DNA from 2 places in the Bradyrhizobium sp. PMVTL-01 genome. Region 2 is predicted to be linked to the other one. Evidence: riboswitches for the same ligand, from Rfam matches in the RefSeq annotation. Region 2 holds a riboswitch; the other holds the start of a gene.
The links. Region 2 has a riboswitch for glycine ahead of gcvT (glycine cleavage system aminomethyltransferase GcvT). Riboswitches for the same ligand answer to the same signal wherever they lie in the genome.

Region 1 (15,830 bases), 140 kb from region 2:
GACCAGGAATGGCTCATCCGCTTCGTCGAACATCGGACCGGCGACCAGCGTATCATCCGTCTGATCCGCAAATGGCTCAAGGCGGGTGTTCTCGAAGAAGGAACGGTCAGGGTCAGCGAACAGGGGACGGCACAAGGGGCGGTGATCTCGCCGCTGCTTGCCAACATCTACCTGCACTATGCCCTCGATCTGTGGGCCGAACGCTTCAGACGGCGCGAGGCCGCGGGTGACATGATCATCGTGCGCTACGCTGACGACTTCATCGTCGGCTTCGAGCATGAGAATGAGGCCCGGCACTTCCTCGAAGAATTGCGCAAACGGCTGCAGGAGTTCGCGCTGTCACTGCACCCTGAGAAAACCCGGCTGATCGAGTTCGGACGTCATGCGGAGGACAACCGCAGGCGGCGCGGGCTCGGCAAGCCGGAGACCTTCAACTTCCTCGGCTTCACCTTCATCTGCAGCCGATCCAAGCAAGGCAAGTTCCAGATCAGGCGCAAGTCTCGCAAAGACCGCATGCGGGCGAAACTGCAAGCCGTGAAGCAGGGAATGCGACGGCGTATGCACCAGTCGGTGCTCGAACAGGGCAAATGGCTGCGGCAGGTCGTTACCGGGTACTTCAACTACCACGCGGTACCGACCAACAGCCGAGCGCTCAGCGCCTTCCGCTACTTCGTCACCGAACAATGGAGGCGGATGCTTCGGCGCCGCAGCCAGATTGACGGGACCACGTGGCAGCGGGTCGCGCGGCTTGCCTCCGACTTGCTCCCCAAGCCACAAATCCTCCATCCTTGGCCCCGAACACGCTTCACCGCTACTCACCCGAGGTGGGAGCCGTATGCGGGAAAGCCGCACGTACGGATCTGTGCGGGGGGCGCCCAGCAATGAGCGTCCCTACCGCGACCGCTGCGCTCGCAATGACGAGGTGAGCGCGACTAACGTAACAAGGAGACGCCATGATCGAATTCTTCTTCGACTGTTCCAGCCCCTGGACCTATCTCGCCTTCCACAACATCCAGCCGCTGGCGAAAGAGCTCGGCGCCGAGATCGTCTGGCGGCCGATCCTGGTCGGCGGCATCTTCAACACGGTCAACCCCAGCGTCTACGCGCAACGCGAGAAGCCGGTGCCGCTGAAGGCGCGCTACATGAAAAAGGATCTCGCCGACTGGGCGCGCTCGGCAGGCCTGTCGATCAAGATGCCGCCGACGGTGTTTCCGGTGAACAGCGTCAAGGCGATGCGCGGCTGCATCTGGCTCGGAAAGGACATGGTGCCGTTCGCAACCGCCGTGTTCGAGGCCTATTGGGGCGACGACAAGGACATCTCGCAGGACACGGTGCTGGCCGAGATCTGCAGGAAGGTGGGCATCGACGCGCAGAAGTTCCTTGCCGGCATTTCCGAGCAGGGCATCAAGGACCAACTCAAGGCCAATACGGAGGAGGTCGTGGCGCGCGGCGGCTTCGGTTCGCCGACGGTCTTCGTCAACAAGACCGACATGTACTTTGGTAACGACCGCCTGCCGCTGATCCGTGAGGCACTTCAGCGCAGCAAGGCGAGCGCGGCCTGATGGTGCGCGCTGTCGTCTGCCGCGCGCTTGGTGCGCCCGAGACCTTGCGGCTGGAGGAGTTTCCGTCGCGCGCGCTGAAGCCGGGCGAGGTGCGCGTCGCCATCCGCGCCGCTGGCTTGAATTTTCCCGACGTGCTGATGGCGGCCGGTGAATATCAGCTCAAGCCCGAGCTGCCATTCACGCCTGGCATGGAAGCTGCCGGCGATGTCACCGAGGTCGGCGCGGAGGCGAGGGGCGTTGCCGTCGGGGACAAGGTCATCGTCAAGATGCGCCATGGCGCCTTCACCGATGAAGCCGTGGTGACGCCGGCGCAGCTCACGCCTAAGCCGTCCACGTTCGACTACGCGGAGGCTGCGGCCTATCTGGCCGGTCATGGCACCGCCTATCATGCGCTGATCGATCGCGGCCGGGTCGAGCCGGGTGAGGTGCTGCTGGTGCACGGCGCCGGCGGCGGTGTCGGCCTTGCCGCCGTCGAGATCGGCAAAATGCTGGGCGCAACCGTGGTCGCGACGGCTTCGAGTGACGAGAAGCTCGCGATCGCGAAATCGCGCGGCGCCGATCATCTCGTGCGCTACGACCGCGAGCCGTTTCGCGATGCCGTCAAGCGCATCACCGATGGCCGCGGCGCCGATGTCGTCTTCGATCCCGTCGGCGGGCAGGTTTTCGAAGACTCGATGCGCTGCATCGCCTGGGGCGCACGGCTATTGGTGATCGGCTTCACCGGCGGCATCGGCTCGGCCAGGACCAATCTCTTGCTGATCAAGGGCGCAAGCGTGCTCGGCGTGCGCGCCGGCGAAGCGGTGCGGAAGAACCCTGCGCTCGGCGAGGTCCGCCTGAAGGCGCTTTTGCAATGGGCCGAGGAGGGCAAGCTGCGCCCCAACGTCTCGCACCGATTGCCGCTGGAAGATTATGCAAAAGCGATGCGGCTGCTGATCGAGCGCAAGGCGATCGGGCGTGTGGCGCTGGTGATGGAGTGACGGTGCCGTAGGATGGCAAAGCCAAGCGAGCCCACCATTGCCAATGTTGAAAGATGGTGGGCACGGCGCAAGGGCGCCTTTGCCCACCCTTGAGAGCGTCACTTATAGTCCCGCTCCGTCCACCACGGGAAATAGTCCGGCATGTCCGTCGAGACCTTGTTCTTGAACTGTGCGGGACGCTTCTCCAGGAATGACACCACGCCTTCCTTCACGTCCTCAGAGCGACCGCGCGCATAGATGCCGCGGCTGTCGACCTTGTGGGCTTCCATGGGATCGTCGGCGCCCATCATGCGCCACATCATCTGGCGGATGAGTGCCACCGATACCGGCGCGGTCTTGGCCGTGAACTCTTTTGCCAATGCACGTGCGGTGGGAAGCAGATCGTCCGGCGCAACGACCTTGCTGACGAGGCGGCCGGCGAGAGCTTCCTGCGCCGGGAAGACGCGTCCCGAATAGCACCATTCCAGCGCCTGCGAGATGCCGACGATGCGCGGCAGGAACCAGCTCGAGGCCGCCTCCGGCACGATGCCGCGCTGGGAGAACACGAAGCCGAAGCGTGCAGCCTCCGAGGCGATACGGATGTCCATCGCGAGCTGCATGGTGACGCCGATGCCGACCGCGGGGCCGTTCACCGCTGCGATGACGGGCTTGAGGCACTTGAAGATGCGCAACGTCACCTGGCCGCCGCCGTCGCGGACCTGCGGGTCGCTGTAGTCGACCTTGCCGTCGGCAAAACGCTTGACGGGCCCGCGCCGCGCGTCGCGATCGAACGTGTCGGCGCCCGACGACAGATCGGCGCCCGCGCAAAAACCGCGGCCGGCGCCGGTGACGATGATGGCGCGGACATTGTCGTCCTTGTCGGCGGCGTCGAACGCGTCGATCAGCTCTGCTTGCATCTGCGCGTTGAAGGCGTTGAGCTTGTCGGGCCGGTTCAGCGTGATGGTGAGGATCTGCTCGGCGACCTCGTACTTGATCGTCTCATACGCCATGGTGGTTTCCTTCCTTTGGTTTTTCGCTGCGCAGATGGCAGGGCTCGAGTTTTCTTTACCCTGCCCTGGAGGCCCTCCAGAGGAGGGTAAGCAAGAGGCTCCGCATGCTACCTGTCTCAGGTCATTCGGGCTTGCGCCTAAAGGGCGCGCTTCCCCGGATGACGAGAGCGTCTTACTGCCCTGGCGGCTTCGGCCAGGGCCGCTGCGCGCCGCGCAGGCCTTCAAATGCCTTGGCCATGCCGAGCACGCCGATGTCGTCGAAACGGCGGCCGACGATCTGCACGCCGATTGGAAAACCCTTGGCGTCGAAACCGCCGTTGATCGAGACCGCCGGGTTCTCCGACATATTCCACGGCACGGTATAGCAGATGTGCTCGAACGGCTTCATGGGATCGTTGGTCGGCGAGGCCCACTCCGCCGGATAGTTCACGTTCGGGGCGGTCGGCGAGATCACGTAGTCGAGCTCGCAGAACAGCTTTGACGCCGCCGCGCGGATCGCCATGGTCTGGTTGAAGCCGCGGATGACATCCACGCCTGAGAGCTTCGCGCCGGACTCGCCCCATATGAAGATATAGGGCAGCACCTTGGCCTGCTCGGCCGGCGTCAGCTTCGACAGATCGTCCCACATCCGGGCGCGCCAGAAATTGTCGAGGCCGTCGAGCATCTCGCGGGTGAGGATGCCGTCGACTTCGGTCACGACGCTGCCTGCGGATTCAAATGCCTTCGCGGCCTTCACCGCGACCTCGCGCACCGGCTTCTCCAAGGGCAGGCCGCAGCCGGGATCGAGCATCAGGCCGATGCGCAGTTTTCGTGGAGATTTTTCCAAGCCCTTCCAGTTCAGCGGCTCGGCCGGCAGGCTCATGCCGTCGCGCCGGTCGGGCTTGGCGATCGCGCTCATCATCAGCGCGCAATCATCGACGGTGCGGGTCATGGGACCGGCGACACGGCCGACATAGGTGGGATCGATCGGCACGCGGCCAAAGCTCGGCTTCAGGCCGACGAGGCCGCACCAGCCTGCGGGCAGGCGAATCGAGCCGCCGATATCGGTGCCGAGATGCAGGGGACCATAGCCGGCCGCGGCCGCGGCGCCAGCGCCCGCACTGGAGCCGCCCGGATTCTTGCTGAGGTCCCAGGGGTTGCGCGCGAGCGCGTGGAAGCTGGAGAGCCCGGACGACAGCATGCCGTAATCGGGCATGGTGGTCTTCGCGAAGATGACTGCGCCGGCCTCGCGCAGCCGCGCGGCGGGCGGTGCGTCCCTCTCGGCCGGCACCAGCTTGACGCTGGCCGCGCCCAGCGGCACCGGCACGCCCTTGGTCGCGATGTTGTCCTTCACCGTGACAGGCACGCCGTCGAGCGGGCCAGAGGGCTCGCCGCCGGTCCAGCGCGCGGTCGAGGCCTTTGCGGCCTCGCGCGCGGCGTCGGGGTCGAACGCATAGAGCGCCTTCAGATGCGGTTCCCACGCAGCGACGTGCGCGAACACGTCCTCCAGCACCTCGCTCGGCGAGAACTGTTTCGCGCGATAGCCCGCGATCAGGTCGACCGCGGACAGATCGTGCAGTGAGGTGACCGCTTCCTCAGGGGTCTTCTTGTGCATTGCTAGCTCACCGGCATGCGCGTCTCGATGATCCGGGCGAACATGCTGGCGCCGATCGGCAGGATCTTGTCGTCGAGCACGAAGCCGGGATTGTGCACCGGCACCGATCCGTCATGGCCGACCCAGAAATAGGCGCCGGGAATGGTCTGCAGCATGTCGGCGAAATCCTCGCTGCCCATCTTCGGTTGGGCCCGGGTGATCACGTTGGCGGGATCGACGATGGTGCGCGCGACCTCCTCGACCACCTTGGACTGCTCGACCTGGTTGACCAGCACGCCGAACGTGTCGCGGATGTCGGCTTCGATCGTGCACTGATACGCGGCCGCGATGCCGGCGCAGATCGTGCGGATGCGTTCGGCGATCAGGGCGCGGACTTCATTCGAGAAGGTACGGATGGTGCCGCAGAGATGGGCTTCGCCAGGGATGACGTTGTAGGCGGAACCCGCATGGATCTGGGTGATCGAGATGACCGCGGCCTGCAGCGGCTCGACGTTGCGGCTGACGATGGTCTGGATCGCCTGCGCCAACGTGGTCGCGATGATTACCGCGTCCTTGGAGCGCTCGGGCATCGCACCATGGGCACCGTAGCCGGTGATGCGGAGGTCGAAGAAGTCGGCACTGGCCATCGCCGGGCCGGGCAGGATCGCGATCTCGCCGTGGTTGAGATCGGGCGCGTTGTGCAGGCCGTAGAGCTCGTCGCAGGGAAACTTCTCGAACAGGCCGTCCTTGATCATCGCGCGGGCGCCCCCGAGGCCTTCCTCGGCCGGCTGGAAGATCAGATGCACGGTGCCGTCGAAGTTCCTGGTCTCGGCGAGATAGCGCGCGGTGCCGAGCAGCATGGTCGTGTGGCCGTCATGACCGCAGCCGTGGAAGCGGCCGGGGATCTTCGAGCTCCATTTCAGATTGGTGTTCTCTTCCATCGGCAGCGCGTCCATGTCGGCGCGCAGGCCGATGCGCTTGCCGCCCGAACCCTTGCCCTTGATGACGCCGATCACGCCGGTGCCGCCGAGACCGCGATGCACCTCGATGCCCCAGCTCTTCAGCTTGTCGGCGACGATGCCGGAGGTGCGGACTTCCTCGAAGCCGATCTCGGGATGGGCGTGAAGGTCGCGCCTGATGGCGGTGAGTTCGTCGGCGTAGCCGTCGATGCGGTCGATTGTGGGCATGTGTCCTGTCCGGTTAGCGTGAAGGAGGATTGAAAACGGGTCCGTTCGGCTTGATGCGGATGCCTGGATGCAGCCGCGTCCAGGGGAGGGATCCAGTGTCGGCCGGCATCGCGCCGGGCGCGGCGCAGATCATCAGCTTCTCTGCGATCGGCTCGAAATCGGCGCGGAAGTGCACCGAGCTCTTGTTGACGAGGATCTTCTCCTGCGTCGGCTCGATGCCGACATAGCGGTACATCGCCTGATCGGCGAGCTGCGCCTTGTGCGAGGAGACGACGACGCGGACGTTGTCGATGCGCAAGGCCGCGGAGGGACCCATCTCCATCGGGCTCGCGCCGCAGGCAATGGTCGGGATGAGTTCCCAGCCGTTCGCCTCGGCGCTGTCGACGAAACCGGCAAGGCCGACATTGATGCGGCGCATGACCTTCAGGACATCGGCACCTTCGGTCATGGCCGGCCAGCCGCCGCCATGCTGGAAGTCCGCGAAGGTCGCCTTGGTCGGGGCGAAGGTGTTGGTCTCGTGCAGGAAGCCGCCGACGGCGATACGTGTCATCAATTCCAGTCCCAGACAAAGAATGCCGCGACGTTACCCGCCTTTGCGGCAAGCGCAAGCAAGGCAGACAATCGCGCCACGCATGGCCTCAAGCTGTTTTGGGAATGCTTGCAGCGGTCGCCGTCATTGCGAGTGCAGCGATGCAATCCAGAATCTTTCCGCGGCGGCAGACTGGAGCTTCGCTTCGTTCGCAATGACGGAGTATGCGGATCAAGCCGTGGCCGCCACGCCTTCCGCCACCGGCCGGAAGTTCGCGAAATCCCAGTTACGCCCCGGCGCCGCATCCAGCAGCGCCTTGGTGTAGGCCACCCTGGGATGCGTCAGCACCTCTGCGGCGGGGCCCTGTTCGACGACGCGGCCGTGCTGCATCACCACGACCTCATCGCAGATTTGGGCTGCGACGCGCAGATCATGAGTGATGAACAGGATGGCGATGCCGAGCCGATTCTGGATCTCGTCGAGCAGTTCCAGCACCTGCGCCTGCACCGAGACGTCGAGCGCGGAGACTGCTTCGTCCGCGACCAGCACGTCCGGATCGAGCGCAAGCGCGCGCGCGATCGCAATGCGCTGGCGCTGGCCACCGGAGAACTGGTGCGGATAGCGTGACACCGCATCGGCCGGCAGGCCGACGAGCTCGAGCAGCTCGCGGGCGCGCTTCATCGCGTCGGCATGCGAGGTGCCGTAATTGATCGGGCCTTCGGCGATGCTCTCCCCGACGGTGACGCGCGGGTTGAGCGAGCGGTAGGGATCCTGGAACACGATCTGGATCTTCTGCCGGTGCGGCTGCAGCAGGCGGCGCGAGACGTCGGCGATCTCGCGGCCGGCGAGGCGTACCCCGCCGGAGGTCGGGTCGATCAGGCGCACGATGCAGCGCGCCACCGTCGACTTGCCCGAGCCGCTTTCGCCGACGATGCCGAGCGTGCGGCCCTTGCGCAGCGTGAGCGTGACCTTGTCGGCGGCAACGACTTCGCGGCCCTTGCCGAAGAACGCGCGCTCCTTGTAGACCTTGCTGAGCTCGTTGGCCTCGAGCACCACGGGCTCGCGGCTCTCCTCGCGGGGCGGCCGCGGCAACAGGCTCGGCACCGAGGCGAGCAGGTTGCGGGTGTACTCCATGGTCGGATTGCGCAGCACGGTCTCGAGCGGGCCGGTTTCGACGAGGCGGCCCTGCCGCATCACCGCGACGCGGTCGGCGATCTCGGCGACGACACCCATGTCATGCGTGATGAACAGCACGGCGGTGCCGTGGTCGCGCTGGAGGTCGCGGATCAGGGTCAGGATCTGCTTCTGCGTGGTGACGTCGAGCGCGGTGGTCGGCTCGTCCGCGATCAGCAGCTTCGGTTCCAGCACCAATGCCATCGCGATCATGATGCGCTGGCGCTGGCCGCCGGAGAGACGGTGCGGGTAGGAGGCGAAGATGCGCTCGACCTGAGGCAGGCGAACCTGCTCCATCATGTCGAGGATGCGCCTCTTGCGCGCCCTCGCATCGAGCTTGGTGTGGGCGCGCAGCACCTCGTCGATCTGCCGGCCGACCGGCACCACCGGATTGAGCGCGGTCATCGGCTCCTGGAAGATCATGGCCATCTGCGTCGCGCGGAGCTGGCGCAGGCGGCGGTCGGTCGCGGTGAGCAGCTCCTCGCCGACCAGCTTGACGCTGCCGGAGGTCGGTACCAGCGTGCCCTTCGGCAAGAGGCCCATCGTGGTGAGCGAGGTCACCGACTTGCCCGAGCCGCTTTCGCCGACGAGGCACAGCGTCTCGCGCTCGTGCACCTGGATCGAGATGCCGTCGATGATGTTCGCGCCCTTCGGCTTCTTGCCGACGGAGACGACGAGGTTGTTGATGTCGAGAACGGGGTTGGTCATCAGGTCACTCCGTCGTCATTGCGAGGCGCGAAGCGACGAAGCAATCCAGAATCTTTCCGCGGAGGCAGACTGGATTGCTTCGCTTCGCCCGCAATGACGGAACAAGGGGATGGGCCGGCGAAACAAATCACTTCCCTTCCCGTTGCTTCATGCGGGGATCGAGGGCGTCACGGGCGGCGTCGCCGATCAGGTTGATGCTGAGGATGGCGATCGAAAGCAAAAGGCCCGGCCAGAAGATCAGCGAGGGCTTGATCTGGAAGTACTGGCGGCCCTCGGCCATGATGTTGCCCCAGGTCGGCGTCTCCGGCGAGATGCCGGCGCCGAGGAAGGAGAGGATCGCCTCGGTGAGGATCGCGGAGGCGCAGACATAGGTGCCCTGGACGATCAGCGGCGCGATCGTGTTCGGCATCAGGTGCCGCCACATGATCTTCGGCAGGCTGGAGCCGACCGAGATCGCGGCCTCGACGTAAGGCTCCTCGCGCGCCGACAGCACGACCGAGCGGACCAGGCGCGCCACGCGCGGAATCTCGGGGATCGTGATCGCGATCAGCACGGTCCAGATGCTGGCTCCGGACAGCGAGACCACCGCGATCGCGAGCAGGATGCTCGGCATCGCCATCAGGCCGTCCATGATGCGCATCATCACGGAATCGACCAGCTTGAAGAAGCCGGAGACGAGGCCGATCGAAAGGCCGATGACGATCGACAGGATCGCCGAGCCGATGCCGATCAGCAGCGAGATGCGGCCGCCATAGACCACACGCGACAACAGGTCGCGTCCGTAGGCGTCGGTGCCGAGTAGGAATTGCGCCGAGGCCGGCTTCAATCGCTGCGACGGTGCGAGCTGGATCGGATCATGCGGGGCGATCAGCGGCGCGAGGATCGAGATCACCACGATCAGGGCGAGCAGGAACGTCGCCGTCGCGATGATCGGCGTCGAGGTGAGGAATCCGAAGCGCGGCCGCAGCGGCGACGTGATCGGAATGGACGACTGGGGAAGGGTATCGACCGACATTTGTTCTTGTCCTTGCCTCAGTACCGGATCCGGGGATCGAGCAGGGTATAGGCGACGTCGATGAGAAGATTGACGACGACGTAGATCAGCGACGTCAGCAGGATCATCGCCTGGATCACCGGATAGTCGCGCGCCAGCACCGCATCGACGGTGAGGCGCCCGATGCCGGGGATGTTGAACACGCTTTCGGTGACGACGACGCCGGAGATCAGCAGCGCAAAGCCGGTGCCGATCACGGTGATCACGGGCACGGCGGCGTTGCGCAGCGCATGCCGCATCATCACGGCGACTTCGTTGATGCCTTTCGCACGCGCGGTGCGGACATAGTCCTCGCCCAGAACGTCGAGCATCGCCGCGCGCGTCATGCGCGCGATCAGCGCGATGTAGATGAAGGACAGCGCGCAGGTCGGCAGGATCATGCGCTCGAAGAACGGACCGAAGCCGTTGAAGATGCTGCGGAAGCCCTGCACCGGTACCCAGCGCAGATCGATCGCGAAGATCTCGATCAGGACATAGCCGACCACGAACACCGGCACCGAGAAGCCGAGCACCGACAGCCCCATGACGAAGCGGTCGATCCAGGTGCCGTGCTTCCACGCGGCGATCACGCCCAAGGGGACTGCGACGACGACGGCGAGGATGATGGTGCACAGCGCGATCGAGATCGACGGCTCGACGCGCTGGCCGATCATCTTCATCACCGGCAGGTTGGAGATCAGCGACGTTCCGAGGTCGCCGTGCAGCAGCTTGTTCACCCAGGTGATGAACTGCACGATCAGGGGCTCGTTGAGGCCGAGCGATTCGCGGATCCGCTCGAGCCGTTCGGGCGTGGCATTGTCGCCGGCGAGGATCGCGGCGGGATCGCCCGGCGTCAGCCGCAACAGCAGGAACACGAACAGCGCGACGACGCCCATCACGGGCACCGCAGCCAGAACGCGGCGAATGAGATAACCTAGCATGCACCTATCTCCGGCTGCGGAACTTGCGGGGCCCTGGGCCGCCCGTGGATTCGAACGTGTCTATCATGCGCGCCTGTCACTCGGGCTGGGAAAGCCGGCCGGAGATGCCGGTCTTTCGGGGCAAATTGTGTGCCAAGGGCAAGGCGGTCGCAAGAGGCCGCCCAGCGCCCGATTGGAACCAGTCAGGATGCATGACGCAGCTCGCGCTCAACCCCAAGTGACGGCACGGTCGGCGGCGCATTGAGCCCACGCCAGCCGTCGATGGTCCCGGCAATCATCTGCGCGGTCGCGGCCGACAGGGTCCAGCCGAGATGGCCGTGGCCGGTATTGAAGAACACGCCCGGTATCCTCCCTGCGCGCACCACCGGCATCATGTTCGGCATCATCGGGCGCAGCCCGGCCCAGGGCACGACGCGCGACGTTTCGATGGCGGGAAAGTTGCTGCGGACCCAGTCGACCAGCGGCTGCACGCGGTCGGCTCGGATATCGCGATTGAAGTCGTTGAACTCGGCCGTGCCGGCCACCCGAAAACGATCTGCGCCGAGCCGGCTGGTGACGATCTTGGCGGCTTCGTCGAGCAGGCTCACGGTCGGCGTCGCGTTGCGGCTCTCGGCAGTGTCGAGCTGCACGGTGATCGAGTAGCCCTTCACGGGATAGACGTTGATGCGATCGTCGAGGAGGGCGGCGAAGTGGCGGCTGGCGACGCCGGCGCAGACCACGACCCCGTCCGCCTTCAGCATGCCGCGCGCGGAGGCGAGGGCATCGCTTGCAGCAAGATCGGCCCAGCCGAGCACGAAGCCGCTGCCGGCGCGCGCGATTGAATCGATATGGGCTTCGTGGATGAAGGTCGCGCCGCGCCGCTTGCAGGCGTCCGCAAGTCCGCGGGTGAACTTGTGGATATCGCCGGTCGCATCCGACGGCGTGTAGAAGCCGCCATAGTACGCTTTGCGCAGCGTCGGCTCGATCGCGCGGATCTCCTCCGACGTGACCGGACGGCGATCGAGGCCACCTTCCTGCAGCAGCGCGTTGACGCGCAGGCCGGACTCGAAACCGGTCTTGTCGTGATAGATGTGGAGGATGCCGCGGAGCTCGAGATCGAAGTCGATGCCTTCGCGATCCGCGATCTCGAACAAATGCTTGCGGGCTTCGATCGCGAGCCGGGTGGTCTCGATCGTGTTGGCGCGGTAGTTGCCGATGTTGGCGACGAACTCGCTCATCCACGAATATTTGTGCCAGTTCGGCCGCGGGTTCATCAGCAGCGGCGCATCGCGCCGGAACATCCAGCGCAGGCCCTTCAGGATCGTCGCGGTGCTGTTCCACACTTCGGCATTGCTGGCCGAGAGTTGTCCGCCATTGGCGAACGATGTCTCCATCGCGGCGTAACGGTGCTTGTCGAGGACCGTTACTCTGTAGCCGCGTTCGAGCAGGGCATAGGCGGTCGTCACGCCGGTGATGCCGGCGCCGATGATGGCGATATGGGTCATGGCAGGTTCGGGGCTCCCGTGAGTTAGGATAGGCTGACCGCCGGCCAAAGGCCGTTGGCGGCGCCCCATCTGTCACGGGTACCTGAGAGCTTGATCCGCTGCGGATCACGCAACGGACGATCCCCTTCGGTGGACGTCACGATTGCCTGAAATCGCGTCGCCTCTCTCCAGATTGTCCTGACGACACAGTCCTTTTGCCTGAGAGTTTCCGGGGCGGTTGCTCCGTCGGCGCCGCAACGAAAGCCGAAAACCTTCGCCGCGATCTCTCCCGCATCGTCGCGCGGACCATCGAGCAGTACGATACGCCTCATTTTTAGACAAGGCTAAATTTAGACCGCACCTGCCAATGCATTGTGCAGTGCGAAGTTGATTCAACTTACTCCAGCGTCGCGAGCAATCCCGCCATCAGGCGCCCGCGTTCGACGAGGCTATCAACCTCGATGAACTCCTCCAGCGTGTGGCCGTTGCCGCCGCGCACACCGAGGCCGTCGAGAGTCGGAATGCCCATCGCACCGGTGAAATTGCCGTCGGAGCCGCCGCCGGAACTCGCATGGGGTAATTCCGCGCCGAGGGATTTGGCGATGCCGCGCGCCTTATCATACAGCGCCATGGTGCCCGCATCCGGCTCCCACACCGGCCGCGTCACGCCGCGCGTGACCTTGAAGGTGACGTCGTTGTTGGTGCCCGAGAGTGCCAGCATCCGCTCGACGCCGCGGTCGAGATCGGCCTGGCGCTTGGCCATCGACAGCGCCTCGCCGGTCGCGGTCGTGGCAACGCAATTGACCCATTGTCCGCCATGCACGACGCCGACCGAGAAGGTGCAGTCCTCCGTCGTCATCGCGTCGATTGCGAGAATCTGCCGCGCCATTTCGCGGATCGCCGAACGTCCCGCCGACAGCGTCGCGCCGGCGTGGCTCGGCCGTCCCGTCGCCTCCAGATTGAAACGTGCGATGGCGTAACGTCCGGTGGTGACGCCGTTGTCGGCGCGGCCGGGCTCGGGCACCAGCACGTATTTGTTGCGCGCGGCTTCCGCTTCGATGATGTCGCGGGTCGAAGGGGTGCCGACTTCTTCATCCGGCGTGAACAGCACGGTGATCGGCAGCGGCGTCGTGAACGATGCGCGCGCCAGCTGCCGGATCGCTTCCAGCGAGAGATAATTGCCGCCTTTCATGTCGTAGATGCCGGGGCCGTAGCACCTGCCGCCCTCGCGCCGCCATTTCAGCTTCTCGATGGTGCCGACGGGGTGGACGGTATCCATGTGACCGGCGATCAGGATCCCCGGCTCGCCCTGTTTCGGATGCGGAAAGCGCGCGCGGATCACGCCGCCAAAACCCTGACGACCGGCGATGCGCTCGATCGTCGCACCCATGATCGCCATGTCCCGCGCTGCGATATCGAGCATGCGGTTCACCGCGTTCGCGTCCCAGGTCGGGCTCTCGCATTCCACCCAGGTGCGCAGGCCCGCGAGCATGGCCTCGGAATCGAAGGGAAGATTGGCTGGATTCATTTCAATGTCTCTCAAGCTGCGAAAGATGGAACGCGCATTGCATCGGCGCGGCAGGACAAGTGGAGAGCGTTGTAGAGCCAAACCGATGTTTGTGGAGCCCGTGCGCGCGCCGCGAGGGCTTGCGACGAAACCGGATTGACGCGCTCAACACTGTCTGCAAGTCTCGAAAAGATAAAGGCATTGCATGAGGTTAGTTCGCCCAAGGAACGAACCGGATGCTCAACCAATAACCTGCCTTTGACCAGTTTCACGTCAGGAGAAACTTTTATGTCCAACTTCATGCGCCGGGGGCCTCGCGCGTTCACCTCCAAACTTGCGCTGTCGGTCGTCGCGCTTTCAACCGCACTGGCCTCGCCGGTGCTTGCGGCCGGCAAGACCCTCACCGCGGTGATGCATTCCGACCTTCGCATCATCGACCCGATCTTCACCACGGCCTACATCACGCGTGACCACGGCTACATGGTCTACGACACGCTGGTGGCCACCGATTCGAATTTCAAGATCCAGCCGCAGATGGCGGACTGGAAGATCTCCGACGACAAGCTTACCTACACCTTCACGCTGCGCGACGGCCTGAAGTGGCACGATGGCGCGCCCGTGACGGCGGAAGACTGCGTCGCCTCGCTCAAGCGCTGGGCGGCGGTCGACGGCATGGGCCAGAAGCTCTGGGACTTCACCGCGAGCCTCGAGGCGACCGATGCCAAGACCATCACGCTGAAGCTGAAGGAGCCCTACGGCCTCGTCCTCGACTCCATCGGCAAGCCGTCCTCGCGCGTCGCCTTCATGATGCCGAAGCGTCTTGCCGAGACACCGCCGGACAAGCAGATCCCCGAGCAGATCGGCTCGGGCCCCTTCAAGTTCGTGCAGGGCGAATTCCAGCCCGGCGTGAAGGCGGTCTATGTCAAGAACACCGATTACGTGCCGCGCAAGGAGCCGGCGAGCTGGACTTCCGGCGGCAAGGTGGTGAAGGTCGACCGCGTCGAGTGGATCACGATGCCGGACTCGCAGACCGCGGTGAACGCGCTGCAGTCGGGCGACATCGACTTCATGGAAAATCTTCCCTACGACATGCTGCCGGTGCTGGAAGCGAACAAGGAACTCACGATCGAGGTCTCCAACAAGTTCGGCTTCCAGACGCTCGGTCGGATGAACTTCCTCTATCCGCCGTTCGACAACGTGAAGGTGCGCCGTGCTGCCTTGCTGGCGATGAACCAGAAGGACGTTCTCGACGCGCTCGTCGGCAACACCAAGTACCAGAAGATCTGCGGCGCGTTCTTCGTCTGCGACACCCCGTTCGCGACCGAAATCGGCGCCGAAACCCTGGTGAAGGGCAACGGCATGGCAGAGGCCAAGAAGGCGCTCGCCGAGTCCGGCTATGACGGCACCCCGGTTGTGGTGATGGCTCCTGGCGACGTCACGACGCTCAAGGCGCAGCCGATCGTGGCGGCCCAGCTGCTGCGCGAGGCCGGCTTCAAGGTCGACCTGCAGGCAACCGACTGGCAGACGGTGGTGAGCCGCCGGGCCAGCCAGAAGCCGCCGAAGGAGGGCGGCTGGAACATGTTCTTCACCAACTGGGTCGCGGCCGACGTCTCCAACCCGATCGCCAATCTGTCGATCGGCGGCCAGGGCAAGAAGGGCTGGTTCGGCTGGGCGGAAGACGCCAAGATCGAGCAGCTCAAGGACGCCTTCGTCCGCGCCTCCTCGGTCGACGAGCAGAAGAAGATCGCAGCCGACATCCAGAAGGAAGCCTATGAGCAGGTGATCTACATCCCGCTCGGGCAGTATCTGCTGCCGAGCGGCTGGCGCAAATCGCTCACCGGCGTGCTCGACGGTCCGGCAACGCCGCTGTTCTGGAACGTCGACAAGGCGGAGTAAGGCGAGGGCGCTTCTCGCGCCTTTCGCTTCGACCATCGCGCGGCGCCGCCGTCATCGGCGGCGCCGCTTGCCGGAAGAACTGCCAAGAGAACTGCCAAGAGAACTGCGAAGAGAACGGCGAAGAGAACTGCCAAAGAAAACTGCCAAAAGAACCGTCAGGAGACCTTCGATGTTCCAACTGATGCGCCGGGGACGTCTCGCGTTCGCTTCAAGGCTTGCGCTTTCGGTGGCGGCCCTTTCCGCGCTGGCCTCGCCGGTTCTCGCCGCAGGCAAGACTATCACTGCCGTGATG
Region 2 (15,830 bases):
TCGGCCGGCAGCGCGGCGCGCCGTTCGCGATGTCGCGTGCGGTGGTGATGTCGCCGCTCGGCCTTCTCTGCAACAGGCCGCCCTGGGGCGAGATGGTGGCGGTCGATCTGAAGGCGGGCAAGATTCTCTGGCGTTCGACTGTCGGCACCACCGAGGATCTGGCGCCGCTCGGCGTGCCACTGCCCTGGGGCGCGCCGCTGGTCAACGGACTCGCGGTCACGGCGGGCGGTCTCGTCTTCACCGGTGCGATGGACGCCTATCTGCGAGCGTTCGATGCGCGTAGCGGCAGGGAGCTATGGCAGGGGCGGCTGCCGGTGCCGGGCGTCGCCAATCCCATGACCTATCTCTGGAAGGGCGAGCAATATGTCGCGATCGGTGCCGGCGGTCATTCCGAGGCCGGCACATCGATCGGCGACAGCGTCGTTGCGTTCCGCCTGGCGCGGCCGGGCGAGGCGCCTTCGCTCTGGTCGCGCACGATCGATCGGCCGGGCGGACGATTTGTTGCGGCGACGTCGGCGATCACGCTCGCGATCATCACGCTCGTGATCGTCGGCCTGCGCTGGCGTCGCCGCCATCGTAGCAGGCCTCGGGCTCTCTTCTTTTGGGACGAGGCTCAGCCCGGCAGCATCGCGAATGCACTCGACACCATCGCGACAGGCTTGTTGTCGGCGGCTGACAGCAGCGTGACGCGGCCGAAGCTCATGGTGCGTCCGAGCCGCACCACGCGGGCCTCGGCGAGCACGTCCGAGGAGGAGACTGCGCGCATGAAATGCGTGGTCTGGTCGACCGTCGTCATCGGGCGATAGCCGCGATTGGCGGCAAGGATGGCGATCACCATCGCGGTGTCTGCGAACGCCATCAGGGCCTGGCCGCAGACCGCGCCGCCGTTCCGGCACAGCCGGTTTGAGAACGGCATGCGCAGCAGCGCGCCCGGCTGCCAGTCGGGCTCATCCGGCGGCGGCACGTGCTCGATGCGCTCGACCGAGAGGTTGAGATCCTGGACCCAGGGCGCGAAGACCTCGCCGAGGATGCGTCTGGCCTCACTGATGCCGAACTCGGCTTCTGGCTGCAATGGCATTGCTGTGGTTTCCTCCGTTGTTGCCGGATGTTTCGGACATTCTGCCCGCATCGGCGCGGTAAAGTCACCCGCCCGGCGGCGGTCCCGTCGGCTTGAAAATGCCTGACTTGGCCCGATATGATGCCCGTGGTTGGGTACGGGTGGGCGAATGTTGCGTCGGTATGTCCTCGTCTTTTGTCTGGTAGCGCTCGGTCTTGCGCTGAACGGCTGCACCAAGTGCGGCCCGATATGGGACGACTGGGTGCACGCGCCGAAATCGTGCCGATCCTAGCCGTCCCTGCGGCCCAGCGGCCCCGCTGGGATGACAAGGCACGGCGATCCGCGCCTCCATGAAATGATCTGAGGAGTCAAAGATGAAGCTTTTCCGTTTGGCCGCGGTGCTGGCCGTGCTGGCGGGACCGGCCTACGCGCAAATGCCCAATCTCAATCTGCTGCAGGAAGGTCCGGGCAAGACCCCGGAGGAGAAGGCTGCGGAAGCCGAGCGTGACAAGGCCTACAAGGAGACGCTGAAGAAGATTCCGGACGCCAAGGCTTCGAACGACCCCTGGGGCGGCATGCGCTCCGATCCGCCGAAGCAGCCGGCGGCGCCGAAAGCGGCCGCCACCAGCGCGCCCAAAAAGACCAAGACCGGCACAACCGCGAACTGAGCCTTTCGGCCGGAGGCGACATGCTTCCGGCCGGGACTCCTCCTTGACCCCGCCACTCCCTACATTGAGCGCAGGTATTGCGTAGAGGAGGGCAATTGATGGCCGACCGTCCACGGGACCTCGCCGAGCGGATGGCGCGCCGGCGCAAGAGCGGCGGCAACGCGCCGGGCGGGCGCGCCAGTGACGGCTATCTGCGCGAGACCTTTACGCTGCCGCGTGCGGCGGCGCGGGCGAGGGCAGAGGCCTTCTTCGCCCGTTACCCCAAGGCCGGCTATATGAGCGCGGTCGAGACTTGGCGCGAACTGCCCGGCGGCGAGATCGAATTCACCATGCGGCGGCTGCCCAGCGCCGATTGACGGGGCGCGCGCCCTACGTCTGGTCCAGCGTCTCGGCGACGATGCGGATACGGAACACCGGCTCCTTGGCCTCGTCCAAGAGCTCCATGTGCCACTCGGAATTTTCCTGCAGCTTGCGGGCGATCCCGGCGGCCATGTCGGCGCAGACGCTGGTCATCTCCTTCCAGGCGGAATCGCGATCGGAAAATTCCGTCGCCTGGTCCGCACAGCCGGAATAGCGGCCGTTGCGGATTCGGAAGAAATAGAGCGGCATGGCTGGCACCGGTCGCGCGTGAAGGCCCCGCCTCCCAAGGCCACGGGCGGGGAGTGCAATCCCAAACCCGCGGCAGATCAATTCCGGGCGTCTACGGAGGACATGCGCCCGATGGCCTTCAGCTCCCGATCGATGCGCAGCTGCACCCGCCTGATCGCCAACAGGTCGATCTTGGTCTCGGTCTTGCCGGACTTGACCTGCTCCCCGATGCGAAACTGCCACTGCCAGACTCCGGGAATTGCAGTCTTGGCGACGGTGAACTCAACACCCCTGTGATTCATGGTCACCTCCCACGATTCACCCCCGATCACTGAAAACATGCTGGAAATATCGAAAGCGCGCACGTCACCGCGCGGCCAGGAACTTTGTTCATGGCCGGAGAACCACGGAGCCAGTCTAATCCTGGTGCTGCAGGAGAGTCTTGATCCAGATCAGTCTCCGGTTGCAAAAAGCTCGGCTCTTTGTGTGCGACGCGGCACGTGCCTTGCTGGGCCGCATGACGGCAAGCACAAGGCGCGTCATGCTCGGTATTCCCCGCCGTTACAGTCATTCCGTCTTCGGCGCCATCCAGTCCGGATTGACCTCGCTGATCGCGGCGGGAATCGCCAGCTTTCCCGCCGATGGCGCGATGCTGTTCGTTCGGCACTGGATGGTGTCGTGGCTGATCGCATGGGCCGCGATGCTGCCCATGGTGCTGCTGGCGGCGCCCGCGATCCGTGCCTTCTCGCTGCGGCTGACGCGGGAGAAGCGCGGCGCATGAAAAAAACCCGCTCGGGGAGAGCCAAGCGGGCAGAGGTTATTGGAGGCTGAGGTGCTGGGCTGCAACACCATAAGCGGAAAGACCTTAACCGGCTGAGCTTACGGCAACCTGACAGGCTCGCAATCAGGATCCGCACCGGCTCACCGCGCACGGGCTCGCAAACAGAAAACCCCGCTCGGTGAGAGCGGGGTCGTCGACTGGTATGGAGGCCCGCTGTTGGTCCACCGGGCTCATCGACACCAGGCGCGTTGGCTTACAGACCTCTGACCGCGGCAGCGACAGAAGTGCTGAGGCCGCAGACTGGCCCCGCACCAGTCCCAATTTGGCCACCCGATCGCACCACTCAAGCCACAGCCGCAGGCAAGATTCCACGGGGTCCGGTGCTGCCATGGGGGAACGTGGCACGCCGGCAACGGGGTGGCATCATGGATAACGTAGAGCGGTCATTTGCCGCCGCGACAGCGGCTGGCTTCGTGGTGTTGGTCATCGGCATCGCATTGCTTGTGCTGCTGTAGTACGCAGGCAGGCCGCGGCCGGTCCGGGCCAGCAAGGACCCCCGCGCGCAGACGGAGGCCGCCACGGGACCCCAGGTCCTGCAAAAGCTGCAAAACAACCCCATGCACAGTAGGCCGCCGTGCGATTGTCTCATGCCATCAACGGAAGGGACGACCGCCGGCGTCGCCTCAGTGGATCTCGATCCTATCCAAGGGAAGGCGAAGCTCCGCTGCACGCTCTTCGCGGTCCTTCTTGCGGAACTCCATTTCCCGCCGTTCGAACGCGATCAACTCTTTGCGGGCTGCGTCCAACAGGCGATCTTTCGGCGCCATGCCGAGCTGGGTCGGTTCCGTCACCACTCACGCTCCCCGTCGCTCAGTCGCTGATCCCTATCCAAGATCGGGAATAGCAGGAGGGGTGCCCCAGAATTACGGATTTATGACGGGGGATTGAGAAAGCGCGGCCGGGCTCGAAATAAGCGTCCCGGCAGCACTTTATTCTCTAACTGAGCGCTGAAATCTCAGTTGAACTCAATGTGCAACGGCCATGCCACAGGTGTGTGACGCTGCCCATCAGCAATGCGATCGCCGGCACAACACCGTTACGGGCATCGCCGGCGCAAGACCAGGCAGTTCGGTTCTTTAGGCGGGGTTGTTGGATCAAGGAGGCTGCGAAGCTTCTCGAGGACGCCCCCGAGAGTTGGGACACCCTCAGAGCAAACTGGGACACCTGTGATCAGATCCGGACAGGCTGGCATCAATCAAAGGGCTATCGAGCCTTTGCTCGGGCCGTGCTAGTTGGGCCGATTGCAGTCAACCCACGACAAGCTGTTACGAGAAGGGGCTCGTGCAGAATGAAAGAGGCCGCCAACTGAGCAGACAGGAAACCTGCCGAAATGCGACATTGGCGGCCTGACCTCTAAGGGGCGTACCGCCAGCTTGCGAGAGTGAAAACACGTGATGGCACAGTCGGTCACCCGACGGATCGAGAGAAACCTGACCGCCTCAGTGGCGTTCGAACCCGGCCAACTGATAAGGCCTCGATCCGCGGAATCCATCAAGGCCAGAGCGGTTATGTACGACCGCGAAGAAAGGCCGGACACATGATTGCAAGCGACCACTGCTCATCACGCAAAAAATTCTTGCAAGCCGGGGGCCATCCACACATGAGGCCGGCTTACTCCTTGCTTCGTTCGGGACGCCAGACTTTAGGGGGCGGCACGCTGAGTAGTTCCTCGGCCTCGGCGATCAGCTCGAAAGATCGACGGATCATCTCCCTTTCGCGCTCAGCGCCGGCTCGCAGACGGTCCAGCTTCGCATTGGTCTGTTCTGCAAGCCATTCCAAGTCGCCCGTTCCCATGCGCCGCCTCCGGTCAGCCAAGGACGGGCGATATTTTACTTGCCCTCATCCAGCGGGAAAAGGGCTGCCGCCTTACTGCTTGGGCGGCTGCAACTCGCCGTGGATGAGGTTCTGAATGTCCACGCGTTCCATCGGGTCTTGCTCCGGGAACGGCTCATGAGTCTTGCGCCCGAGGAAGGTGTCTGGCCTTGGCAGCTTGAGTGCTTCGGCCGCTTCCGCCGTCAAGCGGCGGAGCTCGTCGTTCTGCTGCGCGATCTCGGCAGCCAAATCTCGCACGCGGCGGATAGGGGGATCTTTGGCCATGACGGCGCTCCCTTCGCTATGCAGGCGGGAGCGCTATCGGTCTCTCAGCCACCGACCCTACGGCAAAGCCTTGGCCGGTGATACCGGAACAATGCACCTATTAACCAATGGTTGCTAGCGAATTCGGACACCGCGGGATTCAACTTGGGACACTGGTTGCTCAATGCGGACAGCATCGACCTTACTGTAGTCGCTTGATATCGAACCGGAACCGGGCCTGCATCACGGTGCCTTGGTCGTCGCGGACCTCAATCGAGAGATTGCGCGCCACTCCAAACGCGGCGGTCGCTCGAATGGTGTCTCTTGCCAGATCTGACAGTGCGCGAGCGGCTTCGTTCTGAACGGCTTCCATGTCGGGAAGGTCGAGCCCCTCTTCATCGGGGGCGACGTGATGGCCCTCTCGCAAGTCAAAATAATACCGCGGCATTGCCGGATAATCTCGGACGCCACGGAGCGTTCCTCCGCGCTGGCCTAGTTCATCTTGCGCCGAAGCATCTTGAGAAGCGCTCGGAGGTCAGCGGCGTACTCCTCAATGATCCGCCGCGCCTCCTCCAGCCGGGACGGCTTGGGCTCTTCCACCTCGCTCTGTTTCGCAGTCTCGACCATGGCTCACGGTCTCGCCAGACGACTGGCGCGAGTTGAGCCAAGTCAACGGTCCTGCAAATTAGGACAGTGCTCAGAACGAACTGGGACACCAGGGCTCAAATCCGGGCAGGCGCCCAATTCCCAAAAGAACATATTGCGAACCTAGAACAAATGGAGTACATTGTTTTTATCGCCGGCCCGCCTCTCAATCGTTTGTCCCCCTAGCGAATCCTCGCCATAAGGAGCACGACCCAATGTCCGCAACTGCCCTGCGTATCGTCGAAGGATCTTCCATGGACAAGAGTAAAGCTCTGGCCGCCGCGCTCTCCCAGATCGAGCGCCAATTCGGCAAGGGCTCGGTGATGAAGCTGGGCAAGAACGACCGCTCCATGGACATCGAGGCGGTGTCCTCGGGCTCGCTCGGGCTCGATATCGCGCTTGGCATCGGCGGCCTTCCCAAGGGGCGCATCGTCGAGATCTACGGGCCGGAATCCTCGGGCAAGACCACGCTGGCGCTGCACACGGTGGCCGAAGCCCAGAAGAAGGGCGGCATCTGCGCCTTCATCGACGCCGAGCACGCGCTCGACCCGGTCTATGCCCGCAAGCTCGGCGTCAACATCGACGAACTCCTGATCTCGCAGCCCGACACGGGCGAGCAGGCGTTGGAGATCTGCGACACCCTGGTGCGCTCCGGGGCGGTCGACGTGATGGTGGTTGATTCGGTTGCGGCGCTGGTGCCGAAGGCCGAGCTCGAGGGTGAGATGGGCGAGTCGCTGCCGGGTCTGCAGGCCCGTCTGATGAGCCAGGCGCTGCGCAAGCTGACGGCCTCGATCAACAAGTCCAACACCATGGTGATCTTCATCAACCAGATCCGCATGAAGATCGGCGTGATGTACGGCTCGCCCGAGACCACCACCGGCGGCAACGCGCTGAAATTCTACGCCTCCGTCCGCCTCGACATCCGCCGCATCGGCGCGATCAAGGAGCGCGACGAAGTGGTCGGCAACACCACGCGCGTCAAGGTGGTCAAGAACAAGCTGGCGCCGCCCTTCAAGCAGGTCGAGTTCGACATCATGTACGGCGAGGGCGTCTCCAAGATGGGTGAGATCCTCGATCTCGGCGTCAAGGCCGGCATCGTCGAGAAATCCGGCGCCTGGTTCTCCTATGACAGCCAGCGCCTCGGCCAGGGCCGCGAGAACTCGAAAGCGTTTTTGAAGGCCAACCCCGACATCACTGCCAAGATCGAGACCGCGATCCGCCAGAACTCCGGCCTGATCGCCGAGCAGATTCTCGCCGGCGCCCCCGAACGCGATGCCGACGGCGAGGAGCCGGCGGAAGAGTAAGCCTTGACGCGAAGCGTTTTTCGCGAGGAGCGGGCACTGAGGACGTTGAGTTGCCGACGTCTTCGGTGCCCGTTTCGTTTTGCGTTGCGTTGATCGGGTGGTGCGATGAAGCGTCTGATCCTGACTGGCTGGGGCGGCGCGAGGCGCGTCTGCGAGGCGAGTTGGCTTCGCGACGTGTTCGATGATGACGACGCGCGCGATGCCTTGCTCGAACTGGGGGCGTATTCGGCGCCGCCAGTGTTGTTGGGCGATCCAGCTTTCGACGATGAGGACCGCTACTTCGGCAGGAGCGAGTGGAAGGTCACGCTGACCGAACTCGGGTGTCTAGCGCGCGAAGACGACATGTGGCGCCACAACCCGATCAAGCGTTAGCGGGGTGGGACTGAACTCACCAACGAACGGCTCTGGCGATGGGACCGCGAAAGCCGATCATTGGTTGCGCCCTAGAGGTGCGTTCAGTGGGCAAAGGCGCGTAAGCGCCGTGCCCACGGTTTTTTCAACGCAGATGAAGGTGGTAGGCACGCTTGCGCTTGCCCGCCCTACGGAACCTCCGTTGTGTCTTACTCCGCGGCTTCCGCGTAATCGCTCACCGGCGGGCAGGAGCACACCAGGTTGCGGTCGCCATAGACGTTGTCGACACGGCCGACCGGGCACCAGTACTTGTCAGTACGCGAGACGCCATCGGGGAAGCAGCCCTCGCTGCGGGGGTAGGCGCGCTTCCAGTCGTCATCGGCGATGTCGTGCACGGTGTGCGGAGCGTGACGCAGGGGCGACGCCTCGATCTTGAAGCGGCCGGCCTCGACCTCGGCGATCTCCTTGCGGATCGCGATCATGGCATCGCAGAACCGGTCGAGCTCGGCCTTCGATTCCGATTCGGTCGGCTCGATCATCAGCGTGCCCGGCACCGGGAAGCTCATGGTCGGGGCGTGGAAGCCGTAATCGATCAGGCGTTTTGCGATGTCGTCGACCGTGACGCCGCTCGTCGTCTTCAGGGGCCGCGGGTCGACGATGCACTCGTGGGCGACTCGGCCCTTCGCGTTCTTGTAGAGCACCGGGAAATGCGCATCGAGCCTTGCTGCGATGTAGTTGGCGTTGAGGATCGCGATCTCGGTGGCGCGCTTCAATCCTTCACCGCCCATCATCAAAATGTAGATGTAGGAGATGGTGAGGATCGAGGCCGACCCGAACGGCGCGGCCGAGACCGGCCCGACAGGCGTGTCGCCATTCGCTGCGGGATGGCCCGGCAGGAACGGGGCGAGATGCGCCTTGACGCCGATCGGGCCCATCCCGGGGCCGCCGCCGCCATGCGGGATGCAGAAGGTCTTGTGCAGATTGAGGTGGCTGACATCGGCGCCGTAGTCGCCGGGCCTGCTTAGGCCGACCTGCGCATTGAGATTGGCGCCGTCGAGATAAACCTGGCCGCCATGGCCGTGCACGATGTCGCAGATCTCGCTGATGTGCTCCTCGAACACGCCATGGGTCGAGGGATAGGTGATCATGACCGCGGCGAGATCGTTCGAATGCTTTTCCGCCTTGGCGCGGAGGTCATTGACGTCGACGTCGCCGTTCTTCTCGCAGGCGACGACAACCACGTCCATGCCGACCATCGCGGCCGAGGCCGGGTTGGTGCCGTGGGCGGAGGAGGGGATCAGGCAGATCTTGCGATGGCTCTCTCCACGCGCGGCATGATAGCCCCTGATCGCGAGCAGCCCGGCATATTCGCCTTGCGCGCCGGAATTCGGCTGCAGCGAGATCGCGTCATAGCCGGTGATGTCGCACAGCCATTTTTCCAGCCGCGCGAACAGCGCGTGGTAGCCCCTGGCCTGCTCGCGCGGGGCGAAGGGATGCAGGCTGCCGAACTGCGGCCAGGTCAGCGGCATCATCTCGGTGGTCGCGTTCAGCTTCATGGTGCAGGAGCCGAGCGGAATCATCGCGCGGTCGAGCGCGAGATCGCGATCGCTGAGCTTGCGCATATAGCGCAGCATCTCGGTTTCCGAGCGATGCGCGTGGAAGACGGGATGGGTGAGGAAGGCGGTGGTGCGCTTCAGCGCCTCCGGCAGCGCCTCGCGCGTGGTCGCATCTAACTCGGCGTAGGAAAGCTGGCTGCCGAAGGCGCGCCAGACTGCTTCCACCGTCGCCGGCGTCGTGGTCTCGTCGAGCGCGACGCGAAGCGCCGTTTCACCGACGCCGAGATTGATCTTCTCGGCCGCCGCCCGCGCGATGATCTCGGCGCGCTTGGCGCCGGCATCGACGCTGAGCGTGTCGAAGAAACTATCGCATTGCGGTGCAAAGCCGAGCTTGCGCAGGCCGGCCGCGAGCACGGCGGTGCGGCGGTGCACGGTCCGCGCGATCTGCGAGAGGCCCTCGGGGCCGTGATAGACCGCGTACATCGCGGCGATCACGGCGAGCAGCACCTGCGCGGTGCAGATGTTCGACGTCGCCTTCTCGCGGCGGATGTGCTGCTCGCGGGTCTGCAGCGCGAGGCGATAGGCCGGCGCGCCGCGCGAATCCACGGAGAGGCCGACAATGCGGCCGGGCAGCGAGCGCTTCAACGCATCGCGCACCGCCATATAGGCCGCGTGCGGACCACCATAACCCATCGGCACGCCGAAGCGCTGTGCGGATCCGATCGCGATATCGGCGCCAAGCTCGCCGGGCGAGGCGATCAGCGTCAGCGCGAGCAAGTCAGCGGCCACGATCGCGAGAGCGCCCTTAGCCTTCAGCGCTGCGATCGCGGGGCGGAGATCGCGCAATGCCCCGGAAGAGCCCGGATATTGCAGCAGCGCGCCGAGCACGTCTGCCTTGTCGAGATCGGTGAGTGGATCGCCGACGACCAGATTCCAGCCGAGCGGCTCGGCGCGGGTGCGCATCACCGCCAGCGTCTGCGGATGCACGTCCTTGTCGACGAAGAAGGCCTTTGCCTCAACCTGCGAGTGCCGCTCGGCGAGCGCCATGGCTTCGGCCGCGGCGGTTGCTTCGTCCAGCAGCGAGGCGTTGGCGACGTCGAGCCCGGTGAGGTCGCAGATCATGGTCTGGAAGTTGAACAGCGCCTCCAGCCGGCCCTGGCTGATCTCGGGCTGGTAGGGCGTATAGGCCGTGTACCAGGCCGGGTTTTCCAGGATGTTGCGCTGGATCACCGCGGGCAGGATGGTGCCGGAATAGCCTTGGCCGATCAGCGAGGTGAAGACCTGGTTCTGCGCGGCGAGCTCGGCCATATGCGCGATCGCCTCGGTCTCGCTCAGGGGCTTGCCGAGATCGAGCGGCGATCCCTGCCGGATCGAGGCCGGCAGCGTCTCCGCCATCAGCGCGTCCACGCTTTTGGCGGCGACGGATTCGAGCATTGCGGTGACATCGCGCACCGAGGGGCCGATGTGGCGGCGAACGAAACTGGCGGCGGTCTCGCCGCTTGATTTACGGTGCGCGGTCATCGCTTGCTCCATCGTCCTCAAGCCGTGTGTGCCTTGTAGGCGGCTTCATCCATGAGGCCGCCGAGCTCGCTTTTGTCGGCGATCTTGATCTTGAAGAACCAGGCCGCGCCCTGCGCATCCGAGTTCACCAGCGCGGGCTCGGCGGCCAGCGCCTCGTTGGTTTCGAGCACTTCGCCGGAGATCGGTGCGTAGACGTCGGAAGCGGCCTTCACCGATTCCACGACGGCGGCGGCTTCGGCCTTCTTCAAGGTGCGGCCGACCTTGGGCAGTTCGACGAACACGACGTCGCCGAGTTGTTGCTGCGCGTAGTCGGTGATGCCGACCGTGGCGGTATCGCCGTCGATGGCGAGCCATTCATGGTCGGAAGTGTACAGCGTCGTGGTCATTGTCGATTCCCTGAAGCGGTGAGGTTTGGTTGAAAGCCGCGGGCTCTGTTCACCTCTCCCCTCCGGGGAGAAGTGAACGCGGGACCGCCTGCTGTGCTCAATCTGATCATGCGTCAGCGTTTGTAGGTGTTTTTCACGAAGGGCATGGCGGCGACTGCGAGCGGCAGGCGCCGGCCGCGCACTTCGGCGAAAAGTTTTGTGCCGAGCGTGGCGAGGCCCACGGGCACGTAGCCCATCGCCACCGGCGCGTTCAGGCTCGGGCCGAAACCGCCCGAGGTGACCTTTCCGACTGCCTCGCCGCCCGCGCCGTCGGCAAACAGCAGCGCGCCCTCGCGCACCGGCGCGCGGCCCTCGGCACGCAGGCCGACGCGGCGGCGGGATGCGCCATCGTCGAATTGCGCGAGGATCTTTTCGGCACCGGGAAAACCGCCGGCACGGGCACCGTCGCTGCGGCGGCTCTTCTGCACCGACCATTCCAGCGCGGCCTCGACCGGCGTTGTGGCGGTGTCGATGTCGTGGCCATACAGGCACAGCCCGGCTTCCAGCCGCAGGCTGTCGCGGGCACCGAGCCCGATCGGCAGCACGTCGGGATCGTCCAGCAGCATTTTGGCGAGGCGTTCGGCATCGCCTGCGGGAACCGAGATCTCGAAGCCGTCCTCGCCGGTGTAGCCGGAGCGCGAGACGAAGCACTTGATGCCGGCGACCTCATGCGGGCCAGCGTCCATGAATTTCATGGCCGGCGCCTCGGCACAGAATTTCGCCAGCACCGCTTCGGCCTTCGGGCCCTGCAGCGCCACCAGCGCGCGGTCGGCCAGCGAATCGATGATGCAGTCATCCGAGAGATTCGCGCGCAGATGCGCCTCGTCCTGCTCCTTGCAGGCCGCGTTGACCACCAGGAACAGGTGATCGCCGAAATTGGCGACCATCAGATCGTCCAGGATGCCGCCATGCATGTTGGTGAACTGGGCGTAGCGCTGCCGTCCCGGCGCAATCGCGACGATGTCCTGCGGCACCAGCCGTTCCAGCGCGCAGGCGGCGTCCTCGACCTTGCCCGACTTCGGCCGGAGCGCGATCTGGCCCATATGGGAGACGTCGAACAGGCCGGTGGCGGTCCGGGTATGAAGGTGCTCCTTCAGCACGCCGGCGGGGTACTGCACGGGCATGTCATAGCCCGCGAACGGCACCATCTTGCCGCCCAGCGACACATGGAGGTCGTAAAGAGGGGTACGTTTCAGGGAGTTTTTGTCTGACGCAAGCATCACAGGGATCCTCGGCGGTTCCCCGGGGACAATTCCCCGAGACAAACCAGTCGAAGCCCCATCTGTCGCTGTGCCTGAGAGTATTATCCCGTCGGCGGACGCAGTCCGGGTCTTATGCCCGTCGGCGCCTCTTTCCAGATGCTGTCAAAGCCACGCGGTCCTTTTGCCTGAGAGTTTCCGGGGCGGTTGCTCCTTCGGCGCCGGCTGCCTAAAGCCGGTCTCTCCCGACGTGGCCGTACGATACAGATGGGTAGAGACCACAGGGCAGCCAAGCCTGTCAACGCGACTTCAGCGGCTTTCAACCGGATTGAGCGCTTGCGGCAACCCTCTGATCTCCTTGCACAGTTTCTGGACAGCGAAGCTGGCCTTGTCTAAAAGCGCTTTGGCCCGCAGATATCAGCCTTAATTTCCGGTTTGGACGGCGGAGCGGGCCCAAGCACACCCGATTGGATGAACATGAGCGGCGTCAACGAGATCAGGTCGACCTTTCTGAACTTCTTTGCCGAGAACGGCCACGAGATCGTGCCGTCCTCGCCATTGGTGCCGCGCAACGACCCGACGTTGATGTTCACCAATGCCGGCATGGTGCAGTTCAAGAACGTTTTTACCGGCGTCGAGAAGCGGCCCTACCAGCGCGCCACCACGTCGCAGAAATGCGTGCGCGCCGGCGGCAAGCACAACGACCTCGACAATGTCGGCTACACCGCGCGCCATCTCACCTTTTTCGAGATGCTCGGCAACTTCTCGTTCGGCGACTACTTCAAGGAGCGCGCGATCGAGCTCGCCTGGAAGCTGATCACCAGGGAGTTCGGGCTGAAGAAGGACAAGCTGCTCGTCACGGTCTATCACACCGACGACGAGGCGGCGGGCCTGTGGAAGAGGATCGCCGGCTTCTCCGACGACCGCATCATCCGCATCCCGACCTCGGACAATTTCTGGGCGATGGGCGACACCGGGCCGTGCGGCCCGTGCTCGGAGATCTTCATCGATCGCGGCGAGCATATCTGGGGCGGCCCTCCGGGCTCGCCGGAAGAGGACGGCGATCGCTTCCTCGAATTCTGGAATCTCGTGTTCATGCAATACGAGCAGGTGACGAAGGAGGAGCGCGTGGATCTGCCGCGTCCCTCGATCGACACCGGCATGGGCCTGGAGCGCATGGCCTGCGTGCTCCAGGGCGTCGAGAGCGTGTTCGAGACCGACCTGTTCCGCCACCTGATCGACGCGACCTCGTCCGCGCTCGGCAGCGGCCCGCAGGAGCAGACGGTTGCCTCGTTCCGCGTCATCGCCGACCACTTGCGCTCCTCCGCGTTCCTCGTCACCGACGGCGTGCTGCCCTCGAACGAGGGCCGCGGCTATGTGCTGCGCCGGATCATGCGCCGCGCGATGCGCCATGCGCAGCTGCTCGGGGCCAAGGAGCCCCTGATGCATCGCCTCGTCCCGGCGCTGGTGCGCGAGATGGGCCAGGCCTATCCCGACCTGATGCGCGCCGAGAAGCTGATCGAGGAAACGCTGCGGCTGGAAGAGACCCGCTTCCGCAAGACTCTTTCGCGCGGCTTGGCCATCCTGGACGAGAAGAGTGCGTCCCTGAAAAAGGGCGACATGTTCGACGGCGACGTCGCCTTCACGCTGTACGACACCTACGGCTTCCCGCTCGACCTGACGCAGGACGCGCTGAAGTCGCGCGGCATCGGCGTCGACCAGTCCGCCTTCACCGACGCGATGGAGCGCCAGAAGGCCAAGGCGCGCGAATCCTGGAAGGGGTCGGGCGAAGCAGCTTCCGAAGCGATCTGGTTCCCGCTGCGCGAAAAGCTCGGGGCCACCGAGTTCCTGGGCTATGAGACGGAGAGCGCCGAGGGCGTGGTGTCTGCGCTGGTCAAGGACGGCCAGGAAGTCGAAAGCCTCAAGGCCGGCGAGACCGGCGCGATCGTGCTGAACCAGACGCCGTTCTATGCGGAGTCCGGCGGCCAGGTCGGCGACACCGGCGTGCTGACGGGCGAGGGCGGCATCAAGGTCCGCGTCACCGACACGCAGAAGAAGCTCGGCGATTTCTTCGTGCATATGGGCACCGTCGAGAGCGGCGAGCTCAAGCTCGGCACAGCGCTGCAGCTCGAGGTCGATCATGGAAGGCGCTCCTCGATCCGCGCGCATCACTCGGCGACGCATCTCATTCACGAGGCGCTGCGCCAGGTGCTCGGCGACCACATCGCCCAGCGCGGCTCGATGGTCGCACCCGACCGCCTGCGCTTCGACTTCGTGCATCCGAAGCCGATCACGGCGGAGGAGCTTGCCCGCGTCGAGGACATCGCCAACGACGTGGTGCTGGAGAACGACGAGGTCACCACGCGCATCATGGGGGTCGATGAGGCCCGCGAGGCCGGGGCGCGCGCGCTGTTCGGCGAGAAGTATGGGGACGAGGTCCGCGTCGTCTCCATGGGCAGGACCGCGCGCGAGCGCGGCGCCAACGTGCTCGGCTGGTCGGTCGAGCTCTGCGGCGGCACGCATGTCAAGCGCACCGGCGATATCGGCCTGATCACGCTGACGAGCGAGAGCGCGGTCGCCTCGGGCGTGCGCCGCATCGAGGCGCTGACGGGCAATTACGCGCGAAAACACGCCAATGAGACCATGGCGCTGGCGAAGACCGCGGCAAACGAGCTGCGCACCTCCATCGACGACGTGCCGGCGCGCATCACCGCGCTGATGGAGGAGCGCAAGAAGCTCGAGCGCGAGCTGTCCGACGCCCGCAAGAAGCTCGCGATGGGCGGCGGCGCATCCGGCGGCAACGGCGCGGCGAGCGGCGTGCGCGAGATCGGCGACGTCAAGCTGATGGCGCGCGCGGTCGAGGGCATCGAGATGAAGGATCTCAAGGGCCTTGCCGACGACGGCAAGAAGCAGATCGGCTCGGGTGTGGTCGCCATCGTCGGCGTCACCGGGGACGGCAAGGCCGGCGTCGTGGTCGGCGTCACGCCGGACCTCACCGCGCGCTTCAACGCCGTGAACCTCGTCCGCGTCGCCTCCGAGGCGCTCGGCGGCAAGGGCGGCGGCGGCCGGCCCGACATGGCGCAGGCCGGCGGCCCCGATGGCGCCAACGCGAGCGCGGCGCTGGCGGCGATCGAAAAAGCGATGGCAGGCGCTTAGGCCACCATGCGCCTCGTTCCGCGAGGACGTGGGCTTGGGGATCCCGATTTGCGGGATCGCCTCTACGAATGGCTGGAGCACGATCCCTTGGCCTATTCGGTCGGGTCGCGCTTCATCCAGCTGATCATCGGCGTCATCGTGCTCAACGTGGCCGCGATGATCCTCGCCTCGGTGCCGGAGCTGGATGCGCGGTTCGACACGCTGTTCAGCGCGATCGCAATCCTCGCCGTCCTCGTGTTCGCGCTGGAATATGCGGCGCGGCTGTGGACGGTGGCGGGTCATACGCCGCGCAAGGGCTCGGCGCTGTCCGACCGTCTGGGCTATGTCTTCTCCGCGCTCGGCATCATCGACCTCATGGCGTTCCTGCCGGCTGCAATCGTGCTCGCCACGGGCCGGCATGCGACGCTGGCCGGGCTCGGCGTTCTGCCGTTCTTCAAGCTGAT

Region 1: another riboswitch for glycine. It lies ahead of ACRQ5Q_RS16395 (D-amino acid dehydrogenase); the one in region 2 lies ahead of gcvT (glycine cleavage system aminomethyltransferase GcvT).

What each region holds. Positions count from the first base shown of each region.
Region 1 covers NZ_CP193982.1:3,442,256-3,458,085, forward strand. The annotation lists gene ltrA (group II intron reverse transcriptase/maturase) at 1-885, shown strand, start outside; gene ACRQ5Q_RS16350 (2-hydroxychromene-2-carboxylate isomerase) at 954-1,562, shown strand; gene ACRQ5Q_RS16355 (NADPH:quinone oxidoreductase family protein) at 1,562-2,539, shown strand; gene ACRQ5Q_RS16360 (crotonase/enoyl-CoA hydratase family protein) at 2,638-3,528, opposite strand; gene ACRQ5Q_RS16365 (amidase) at 3,701-5,122, opposite strand; gene ACRQ5Q_RS16370 (M20 aminoacylase family protein) at 5,125-6,288, opposite strand; gene ACRQ5Q_RS16375 (MlrC C-terminal domain-containing protein) at 6,302-6,838, opposite strand; gene ACRQ5Q_RS16380 (ABC transporter ATP-binding protein) at 7,049-8,698, opposite strand; gene ACRQ5Q_RS16385 (ABC transporter permease) at 8,826-9,713, opposite strand; gene ACRQ5Q_RS16390 (ABC transporter permease) at 9,731-10,672, opposite strand; gene ACRQ5Q_RS16395 (D-amino acid dehydrogenase) at 10,855-12,156, opposite strand; glycine riboswitch at 12,222-12,331, opposite strand; glycine riboswitch at 12,333-12,437, opposite strand; gene ACRQ5Q_RS16400 (M20/M25/M40 family metallo-hydrolase) at 12,533-13,663, opposite strand; gene ACRQ5Q_RS16405 (ABC transporter substrate-binding protein) at 13,931-15,538, shown strand; gene ACRQ5Q_RS16410 (ABC transporter substrate-binding protein) at 15,708-15,830, shown strand, end outside.
Region 2 covers NZ_CP193982.1:3,303,316-3,319,145, forward strand. The annotation lists partial or broken gene ACRQ5Q_RS15570 (pyrroloquinoline quinone-dependent dehydrogenase) at 1-578, shown strand, start outside; gene ACRQ5Q_RS15575 (PaaI family thioesterase) at 614-1,078, opposite strand; gene ACRQ5Q_RS15580 (hypothetical protein) at 1,432-1,725, shown strand; gene ACRQ5Q_RS15585 (hypothetical protein) at 1,824-2,081, shown strand; gene ACRQ5Q_RS15590 (DUF6894 family protein) at 2,095-2,334, opposite strand; gene ACRQ5Q_RS15595 (hypothetical protein) at 2,412-2,615, opposite strand; gene ACRQ5Q_RS15600 (DUF2798 domain-containing protein) at 2,855-3,094, shown strand; gene ACRQ5Q_RS15605 (hypothetical protein) at 3,778-3,948, opposite strand; gene ACRQ5Q_RS15610 (hypothetical protein) at 4,766-4,948, opposite strand; gene ACRQ5Q_RS15615 (hypothetical protein) at 5,021-5,251, opposite strand; gene ACRQ5Q_RS15620 (DUF6894 family protein) at 5,433-5,678, opposite strand; gene ACRQ5Q_RS15625 (hypothetical protein) at 5,723-5,857, opposite strand; gene recA (recombinase RecA) at 6,091-7,179, shown strand; gene ACRQ5Q_RS15635 (hypothetical protein) at 7,285-7,551, shown strand; gene gcvP (aminomethyl-transferring glycine dehydrogenase) at 7,740-10,607, opposite strand; gene gcvH (glycine cleavage system protein GcvH) at 10,625-10,993, opposite strand; gene gcvT (glycine cleavage system aminomethyltransferase GcvT) at 11,107-12,252, opposite strand; glycine riboswitch at 12,399-12,489, opposite strand; gene alaS (alanine--tRNA ligase) at 12,709-15,387, shown strand; gene ACRQ5Q_RS15660 (cyclic nucleotide-gated ion channel) at 15,394-15,830, shown strand, end outside.